Regions from separate parts of the Bacillus sp. VA15 genome, predicted to be linked through region 2. Evidence: riboswitches for the same ligand, from Rfam matches in the RefSeq annotation. Region 2 holds a riboswitch; each other region holds the start of a gene.

Region 1 (3,278 bases), on a different contig from region 2:
GCTCCGGCATTCACAAGTTTGTAATCTGTGTTTTCTTTCATTTCTTGCTCAAGGTAAGGAATGTGCTGGAAGTAGTTCGCATCCACTTCTTTATCAGCTAAAGCTTTGTTGTACATCTTGTAATCACTAAGCACTTTCACTTTCAGCGTGTAGCCTTTTTCTTTCAACAATGGTTCAGCTTCTTTTAAAATTTCCGCATGCGGTGTTTTTGTCGCTGCAACCACAATTTCTTTCTTGCCGGATTCAGCGCCGTTATTTGAACCGCAGGCAGCCATAACCCCTGCAAACACAAGCAGTAATGCACCCAAAAATAGCTTTTTCAATGTAAATCCTCCCTTATCGTTTGTCTATAATATTTGTTATTACATCACCGATGATTTGAATAATAAAGACGATGATTAAAATAAACACAGTAGCAACGAAGGTAACATCAGCATTATTAGACTGATATCCTTCTACGTACGCAAGGTTTCCAAGGCCGCCTGAACCGATGGCTCCGGCAATTGCCGTTGAGCCAATCAAAGCGATGGCCGTAACCGTGATCCCAGAAATAAGAGCCGGCATAGATTCCGGAAGCAGCACTTTGAAAATAATCGTAGACGTTTTAGCGCCCATTGATTTAGCGGCTTCAATCACACCTTTATCAACCTCGCGCAATGCGATTTCAGCAAGGCGCGCGTAAAACGGTGCCGAACCGATCACCAGCGCCGGCAATGCGGCGTTAGGCCCTAAGATCGTGCCGACTAAGAACTTCGTAAACCCTAACAGTAAAATAATTAAAATAAGGAATGGAATCGATCTGAATATGTTGACAATGGCCGCAATCACAGAGTTGACCGCTTTATTTTGCCAAAGGCTCCCTTTGCTTGTCAGGAAAAGCAGCAAGCCGAGGATCACCCCGATGACAAAAGCAAACAATAAAGAGATCAGCGTCATATAAAGTGTTTCATATGTCGCGTTCCACAACTCAGTTAAATCAACGTTCGGAAAGTATTTTTCAAACATTCGTGATCACCTCTGCTTTCACCTGTTTGTCATTAATGAACCGGATCACGTTTTGCACTTCTTCCTCGTCTCCATCAATATGGATGAACAGTGAACCGTAAGCTCCATCCTTCGTCTGAGAGATTTTCCCTTGCAGAATATTGACGCTGACATTGAAGTTTCTGATCATCTCTGTAATCAGAGGCTGTTCAGCAGAATCACCGACAAATGTGAGCTGAACCATTTTTCCTGATGCTGTTTCATCAAGAAGGTGCTGTAGCGTTTCTTTCGTTTCTTCCGGCTCTGTCACCTGCTGAACAAATCGTTTTGTCATGTCTTCCTTCGGATTTTTGAAGACATCGAGAACTTCGCCTTCTTCCACAACCTTTCCGTTTTCCATGACAGCGACTCTGTTACAGATTTTGCGGATGACATGCATTTCGTGTGTGATCAGCACAATCGTCAAACCGAGTCTTTCATTAATATCGGACAATAGATCCAAAATTGAATCTGTCGTTTGCGGATCTAATGCTGATGTCGCTTCATCGCAAAGGAGAACCTTCGGATTGTTTGCAAGCGCTCTGGCGATTCCGACACGCTGCTTTTGCCCGCCGCTCAGCTGAGACGGATAAGATTTTTCTTTTCCTTCTAAACCTACCAGTTTAATCAGTTCATCGGCGCGCTTGATCCGTTCGCTCTTTTTCACCCCGGCAATTTCTAAAGGAAACATGATATTGTCTCTAACGGTCCGCGACCAAAGCAAATTGAAATGCTGGAAAATCATGCTGATTTCATGGCGTGCATTTCTTAAAGCGCGTCCGTTCACTTCATTAATCTTGGTTCCCGCCACTTCCACGGTTCCTGAGGTTGGTTTCTCAAGGCCGTTCAGCAGACGGATTAAGGAACTTTTACCAGCTCCGCTATATCCTATAATTCCAAAAATCTCACCTTTTTTAATGGAAAGCGAGACATTTTGGACAGCATTGACATCTCCGTGTTTCGACTTATAAACTTTTGAAACATCTTGAAGATTGATCAAAGCAATCACCTGCCTTAACACTATTCTAAGAAATCTTCCGGGTTTTTCTGCAAAAGAAAAGCCTTTCTGCACACTTGAGCAGAAAGGCTTATATAAAATGCCTTTCTCTCATCTTTCAAAGCTGAACGCTTCGTGTGAATTGGCACCATTTCAACAGCGTTGATGGTTGCCGGGCTTCATAGGGCACTTCCCTCCACCTCTCTTGATAAGAGAAATATATAGTCTTTTTCGTCCGGAAATTCTTAATGTAGAATAGCATGGCGAATGATTAAATGTCAATAAAATAAATGATGTCAACTTTTACTATTATAATAATTACCTATTTTTTAATTCTTTAAAATCCTCTGAAAAAATCCGTTCGTCAGCCAGAGTATGGCTTCTAGTTTTAACAGGGCCCTGAATGACCCCTTTACTTTGAGGCTTCCGCTCTGAATAAGGTGCTGAAGGGAAATGTCTCCGTGCAATAAGTCAATAATTTCTGTTTGGTTTCCGTAAAAGGTCAGGTTGGACGTTTGGGGCGAAGAAATTTTTTTCATTTCTCCCTGTTCGTTTATTGAGACGGTTAAGGCTTCTGTTTCTCCTTGGAAGGTAATGAGCAATGTCGAAGCGTTCAAAAGGGGTTTTAAAAACAGATGCTGATACTCATCTTCTAAAACTTCCGCTTTCTCCATATGTACAACCTCCTATTTGTTGGTCATACATACACATTTCTCTTTCTGGCGCAAGAACCCCTTTATAAAACGAACGACAATTTCATTGGATTGTGCAGAGAAATATGTCATAAATGGGATGCGGAAGATGATTTTTGTTTGATCAGCTCATATAAATAAGAAACAGAGTGAAACGCATATCCTCTTTCGACCACTTTTCCGCCTTTAAACAGCAGAAAACAAGGGACGCTTTCAATTTGATATGCTTTTGCGAATGTCGGAGAGTAATTGACATTGTTTTTATAGAAGGCGACATCAGGCAGCATTTCTTTCACCACTGTCAGCATTTTGCTTGCAAGCTGGCAGGTGCCGCAAAACGGAGTATATAAATAAAGGAGATACACATCATCTTCAATGTGCTCAAGCTCATATTCTTGGAGTTCTTTCATGCTATACACCTCGGGATTTTCTTTCAAGAAAAATAGTATGGACATTCAAATTCGCACGCAGCAATACAGAGGCGACATGGTGCCTGGGTGCAGCCGCTACTTCCTTATAGGCTCTGTCGATATGGAGATGGCAGGCTTCGTGAAATTCTCTTTTCA
Region 2 (3,278 bases):
GATTGATGACGTCGTGTCCTTCTGCGAGCTTTCGGTTCACTTTCTGCACCAGAGAAGCGAAGAATTGTTTAGGCAATTCTTTCAATACATGAGACTGTTCAAATTTCATCTATTCTCACCTTCTAAAAAAATCTTGAAATGATAGTCCATCATCATATATGGTTAAATGAAAAAAGTAAAGAAAAATTTGGGGTGTTAAAAAGATGAAATGGACGATATCTTGTCTTCAATTTGATATTTCATACGGTAAACCTTCGGAAAATATAAAAAAGGCTGAATTTTTGATTGAAAAAGAAAGCAAACATGCTGATGTTCTTGTTCTTCCTGAATTATGGACAACTGGATATGACTTGGCCAACCTTGATAAGCTCGCTGATGAAGACGGGCATTCTGCTCAGAGCTGGCTGAAGAAAACAGCAAAAAAACATGGCGTTCATATTGTCGCCGGATCGGTCGCAGTCAGAAATGATTCTGATGTTTATAATACAATGTACATCGCGGATAAGGAAGGACAAATCATTAAAGAGTATCGAAAAGCCCATCTTTTTCAGCTGATGGATGAGCATGTGTATTTATCAGCCGGTTCCGAAGACGGATACTTTGAGCTTGATGGCGTCAAAAGCTCAGGACTGATCTGTTACGATATCCGTTTTCCGGAGTGGATCAGAAAACATACGATAAAAGGTGCCAACGTACTGTTTATTTCTGCGGAATGGCCTCTTCCCCGCCTTGATCATTGGAAAAGTCTGCTTATTGCCCGAGCCATTGAAAATCAATGCTTTGTCGCTGCCTGCAATTGTACCGGTTCAAATCCAGATAATGAATTTGCCGGGCATAGCCTGATTATTGATCCATGGGGGCGTGTACTTGCTGAAGGCGGCCGGGAAGAAGGCATTGTCCGAGCTGAAATCGACCTTAAGGAAAGCGTTAAGGTACGAGAGAGCATTCCTGTTTTCGATGATATCAGAAAAGATTTATATTAAAAAATATATTGACAACTTGATAAAACACCTGTTACTATGTTCATCAACTGATAAATTAGAATTGTTTAACAAGTGAATATATTCTCTTATCGAGAGTTGGGCGAGGGATTTGGCCTTTTGACCCCAACAGCAACCGACCGTAATTCCATTGCGAAATGGGGCGCATCTTTTTCGCGCCGAGACGCTCGTCTCTAAGGCACGGTGCTAATTCCATCAGATCTGATCTGAGAGATAAGAGAGGCGGACATACATGTTAAGCCTCCTTCTCTCTGAGAAGGAGGCTTTTTTACGGCCATACCATACAGCTGCAAACATATCAAGAGATTACATAATTGGAGGTTATGACAATGGCAGTCACAAAAACACCTTTATACGAAACGTTAAATGAAAGCTCCGCTGTGGCGTTGGCGGTGAAGCTTGGCTTATTTCCAAGCAAAAGCACGCTGACATGCCAGGAGATCGGCGACGGCAACTTAAATTACGTTTTTCATATTTATGATCAAGAACATGATAGAGCTTTGATCATTAAACAGGCGGTTCCTTATGCAAAAGTCGTCGGAGAAAGCTGGCCGCTGACAATCGATCGCGCAAGAATCGAAAGCAGCGCTCTCATCCGACAGGGCGAGCATGTCCCTCATCTCGTTCCAAGAGTGTTTTATTCTGATACAGAAATGGCGGTTACCGTCATGGAGGATCTCTCTCACCTGAAAATCGTAAGAAAAGGACTCATTGAGGGTGAACATTATCCGCATCTGTCACAGCACATCGGTGAATTTTTAGGAAAGACCCTTTTCTATTCATCAGATTACGCGCTTGAACCCAAGGTAAAAAAACAGCTTGTTAAACAGTTTACAAATCCGGAGCTGTGCGACATTACGGAAAGACTTGTCTTTACAGACCCTTTCTTTGACCATGACACAAATGATTTTGAAGAAGAGCTTCGTCCTTTTGTCGAGAAGCTTTGGAATAATGACAACGTCAAAATCGAAGCCGCTAAGCTGAAAAAGTCGTTTTTAACATCGGCAGAAACGCTGATTCATGGTGATCTGCACACAGGAAGCATTTTTGCCAGCGAACATGAAACAAAGGTGATTGATCCTGAATTTGCTTTTTACGGACCGATCGGCTTTGATGTAGGCCAATTTATTGCCAACTTATTTTTGAACGCACTCGGCCGTGACGGGGCTGACAGAGAGCCGTTATATCACCATGTCAAACAGGTCTGGGAAACATTTCAAAAGACATTCACTGAAGCGTGGGAAAAGGACAGTCTGGAGGTTTACGCCAAAATCGACGGGTACCTTACTGATACGCTCAGTCATATTTTTGAAGAGGCGATTGGGTTTGCGGGCTGCGAGCTGATCCGCCGCGCGATCGGCCTTGCCCATGTGGCTGATCTGGATACAATCGTGCCGTTTGATAAACGAATCGGCAGAAAACGGCTGGCGCTCGAAACAGGCACAGCCTTTATCGAAAAACGCTCGGAATTCAAAACGATAACGGATGTTATTGAATTATTTCAGTTACTTGTAAAGGAATGATCCATTCATGACCCATTCATTTGCTGTTCCCCGTTCTGTTGAATGGAAGGAAACAGCCATTACCATTTTAAATCAGCAAAAGCTTCCTGACGTGACAGAATATTTGGAGCTGACGACGAAAGAGGATGTATTTGACGCCATCGTCACGCTCAAAGTAAGAGGCGCCCCGGCCATCGGCATTACGGCTGCCTTCGGACTTGCGCTTGCTGCAAAAGACATTGAAACAGATGATGTCACCGAATTCCGCCGCAGACTGGAAGATATCAAACAATATTTAAACAGCTCACGGCCTACCGCCATTAATTTATCTTGGGCGCTTGAGAGACTGAGTCGTTCAATCGAAAACGCCATTTCCGTAAATGAAGCAAAAACAAACCTTGTCCATGAAGCGATTCAGATTCAGGTCGAGGATGAGGAGACGTGCCGGATGATCGGCCAAAACGCCTTGCAGCTTTTCAAAAAAGGCGACCGGATTATGACGATCTGCAATGCCGGCTCTATCGCGACAAGCCGCTATGGAACGGCGCTCGCTCCATTTTACTTGGCCAAACAAAAGGATTTGGGACTGCATATTTATGCCTGTGAAACAAGGCCTGTCCTTCAAGGTTCACGCCTGACTGCGTGGGAGCTGATGCAGGGAGGCATTGATGTCACTCTGATCACAGACAGCATGGCCGCCCATACGATGAAGGAAAAACAAATTTCCGCTGTCATCGTCGGAGCCGATCGAATTGCAAAGAACGGTGATACGGCA
Region 3 (3,278 bases), 180 kb from region 2:
GGATCGGTACACTGACCGCTCCTGTTGTGCCGTCTGTTTTAAATGGATTGTGCACGAGCTGGGTTTCCAGCGTCCAATTGTGATTACTCAAATGAAACAGCTCCCTCTTTGACCTGACATAACGCCTGTTTTAAGTCTTCTTTTAAATCTTCCGCATGTTCAATTCCGACTGAAAAACGCAGCAAGCGATTGCAGACTCCGTTTGCGATGCGGATTTCTTCAGGAATATCCATGTGCGTCTGTGTGGCAGGGTATGTAATAAAGCTCTCCACCCCGCCGAGGCTTTCTGCAAAACAAATGGTCTTCAGCGCTTTTAAAAATGGATTGACCCACTCTTCTTTCTGCAGACGGAAGGACAGCATGCCGCCTTTTCCGGGATATAGTACATCAGAAATTTCTTCCTGCTCTTCTAAAAACGCCGCAAGCTCCTGCGCGTTTGCCTGATGCTGGCGCATTCTGAGGCTCAGCGTCTTCATTCCTCTCATCAGAAGCCACGAATCAAACGGAGGCAGGACGGCGCCGATCGCATTTTGGTGTTGAAACATTTCCTCACCAAGCTGCTCATCCTTTACAACGACAAGTCCCGCAAGCAGGTCGTTATGCCCGCCTAAATACTTGGTTGCACTGTGAATCACAATGTCGGCTCCCAGCTCAAGCGGCCTTTGCAAGACCGGTGTATAAAATGTATTATCAACGATCAGCAGAAGACCGTACTCTTTTGTGATCCGGGCGATCTTTTCAATGTCCGCCTCCTGCATGAGCGGATTTGTCGGTGTTTCCACAAACACCGCTTTTGTATTCGGCGTAATCTTAGAGCGTAAACAGTCCTCATCGCTGAAATCATCGTAATGAAAGGTCAATCCATATTTTTTCCATTCGTTTTCAAACAGACGATATGTGCCGCCATATAGGTCCGATGAAACGATCAGTTCATCTCCGCTTTTAAACAGCGCCATAATCGTTTGGATGGCAGCCATTCCCGAACTGAAGGCAAGCCCTCTCGCTCCGTTTTCTAAGCTGGCGATCGCGTCCTCAACAAGCTGGCGTGTCGGATTTTTTGTGCGGACATAATCAAATCCGGTAGATTCTCCGATTCCTCTGTGGCGGTATGCTGTTGATAAATAAATAGGAGGACTCACTGTTCCCGTTACTTCGTCGCTTCGGTTTCCAATTTGGGCTAATTTCGTTTCAACGTGCTGTGACATATAGCTGACACCTTCCCTTTTCAAAATAAAAAACCCCTTCCTCATAAGAAGAAGGGGTTTAACGCTTCTTCTTATCTTCCAAGCATAAAAAACGCTTGCTGGATTTAGCACCTTGGCGTTTTGCACATAATGCAAAACAAGCCGGTTGCTGAGGTTTCTAAGGGCCAGTCCCTCCACCTCTCACGATAAGAAATATCGATTTCAATTTTCTGATTGTTTTATATTAGCGCAATTTGCAGTTTATTTCAACACTTTTTTCTTCGAGTTCCGAACAGTTTAAAGAGAGAAATTTCTAATAATTCATGGTACAATAATGGAAAACAGCAAGAAAGTCTAGTGATGTCCTGGAGGAATGCATTATGGCACCGAAAAACGGCACAGTGCAAGAAAAGAAATTCTTTTCAAAAGAGCTTAACGAGGAAATGACATTGCTCGTTTATCTGCCGTCCAACTACTCCCCGCTTTATAAATACCATGTCATTATCGCGCAGGACGGCCACGATTATTTCAGGCTGGGGAGAATCGGCAGACAGGTCGAAGAATTGCTGTCCAAGCGAGAAATAGACCGGAGCATTATTATCGGTGTTCCTTATAAGGATGTAAAAGAGCGCAGAAAAACCTATCATCCGGAAGGCTCAAAATTTTCGGCGTATAAACGGTTCATCGCCCATGAGCTCGTTCCGTTTGCGGATGACGAGTATCCAACCTATCAAGTCGGCTACGGTCGGACGCTGATCGGTGATTCTCTCGGAGCGACCGTTTCTCTTATGACAGCGCTTGATTATCCGAATATGTTCGGAAACATCATCATGCAGTCTCCCTATGTTGACAAACATGTATTGGGAGCTGTGAAACAGTCAGACGATATCAAACACCTCTCTATTTATCACCAAATCGGAACAAAAGAAACTGACGTCCACACGACAGACGGAAACATTCTGGACTTTACAGAACCGAATCAGGAGCTGAAACAGCTGCTGGAGGAGAAGCTTTCCGATTATTATTTTGAATCATTTGACGGAGATCACAAATGGACATACTGGCAGCCGCTCATCACGCCGGCGCTGAAAAAAATGCTTTGATATTCTATCATACTTTATTTCCAGGAGGGACATAATATGAAATACGGAATCGTTTTATTTCCATCAAAAAAACTCCAAGACCTTGCGAACTCTTACAGAAAGCGCTATGATCCGAGCTATTCCCTGATCCCGCCCCATTTGACGCTGAGAGCATCGTTTGAATGTAAAGAGGAGAAAGCGGATCAGCTTGTATCACATCTGAGAAACATCGCAAAGGAGTCCCATCCGATCGTTCTCAAAATGACAAAATACAGCTCATTTGCGCCTGTCAATAATGTCATTTACATCAAAGCAGAGCCGACGGAAGAATTAAAAACACTCAATGAAAAATTATACACCGGTGTGTTGGCTGGTGAACAGGAATATAATTTCGTTCCGCATGTGACGGTCGGCCAAAATCTTTCCGACGATGAGCATTCAGATGTGCTGGGACAATTAAAAATGCAGGAAGTGTCGCATGAAGAAATCGTTGATCGTTTCCACTTGCTTTACCAGCTAGAAAACGGATCGTGGACAGTATATGAAACCTTCTTGCTAGGCGGAGGAGAATAATCGTTTGGAAGCAGTTATCGCAAAAAATGAAGAACAAATGAAAGATGCATTTTATGTAAGAAAAGAAGTCTTTGTCAAAGAACAAAACGTACCTGCTGAAGAAGAAATTGACGAACTTGAAAATGAGTCGGAGCATATCGTCGTGTATGACGGCGGAAAGCCTGTCGGCGCCGGAAGATGGCGTATGAAGGACGGCTACGGCAAGTTAGAGCGGATTTGCGTATTGAAAAGCCACCGCTCCTCCGGTGTCGGCGGCATCATTATGAAGGCACTCGAAAAAGCGGCGGCAGACGGCGGCGCTTCCGGTTTCATTTTAAACGCGCAAACGCAGGCTGTGCCGTTTTACAAGAAACACGGGTATCGCGTGCTTTCTGAAAAAAAATTTCTCGATGCCGGCATTCCCCACTTACAAATGATTAAAGACTAAACAGCATCCGGG

The links. A riboswitch is a leader RNA that binds a small molecule or an ion and turns the genes downstream of it on or off. The one in region 2 is predicted to bind S-adenosylmethionine.
Region 1: linked by a shared signal. The riboswitch ahead of metN (methionine ABC transporter ATP-binding protein MetN) and the one ahead of mtnK (S-methyl-5-thioribose kinase) in region 2 are both predicted to bind S-adenosylmethionine.
Region 3: linked by a shared signal. The riboswitch ahead of metI (cystathionine gamma-synthase/O-acetylhomoserine thiolyase) and the one ahead of mtnK (S-methyl-5-thioribose kinase) in region 2 are both predicted to bind S-adenosylmethionine.

What each region holds. Positions count from the first base shown of each region.
Region 1 is NZ_JBVQPQ010000006.1:192,787-196,064, forward strand. It holds gene metQ (methionine ABC transporter substrate-binding lipoprotein MetQ) at 1-323, opposite strand, end outside; gene metP (methionine ABC transporter permease MetP) at 337-1,005, opposite strand; gene metN (methionine ABC transporter ATP-binding protein MetN) at 998-2,023, opposite strand; SAM riboswitch class I at 2,129-2,235, opposite strand; gene AC0DBE_RS16190 (SCP2 sterol-binding domain-containing protein) at 2,350-2,694, opposite strand; gene AC0DBE_RS16195 (thioredoxin family protein) at 2,802-3,122, opposite strand; gene AC0DBE_RS16200 (toprim domain-containing protein) at 3,124-3,278, opposite strand, start outside.
Region 2 is NZ_JBVQPQ010000002.1:583,306-586,583, forward strand. It holds gene mtnE (methionine-glutamine aminotransferase) at 1-109, opposite strand, end outside; gene AC0DBE_RS07870 (carbon-nitrogen family hydrolase) at 204-983, shown strand; SAM riboswitch class I at 1,067-1,221, shown strand; gene mtnK (S-methyl-5-thioribose kinase) at 1,331-2,524, shown strand; gene mtnA (S-methyl-5-thioribose-1-phosphate isomerase) at 2,532-3,278, shown strand, end outside.
Region 3 is NZ_JBVQPQ010000002.1:761,332-764,609, forward strand. It holds gene metC (cystathionine beta-lyase) at 1-91, opposite strand, end outside; gene metI (cystathionine gamma-synthase/O-acetylhomoserine thiolyase) at 84-1,205, opposite strand; SAM riboswitch class I at 1,274-1,397, opposite strand; gene AC0DBE_RS08890 (esterase family protein) at 1,565-2,287, shown strand; gene AC0DBE_RS08895 (YjcG family protein) at 2,324-2,839, shown strand; gene AC0DBE_RS08900 (GNAT family N-acetyltransferase) at 2,844-3,266, shown strand.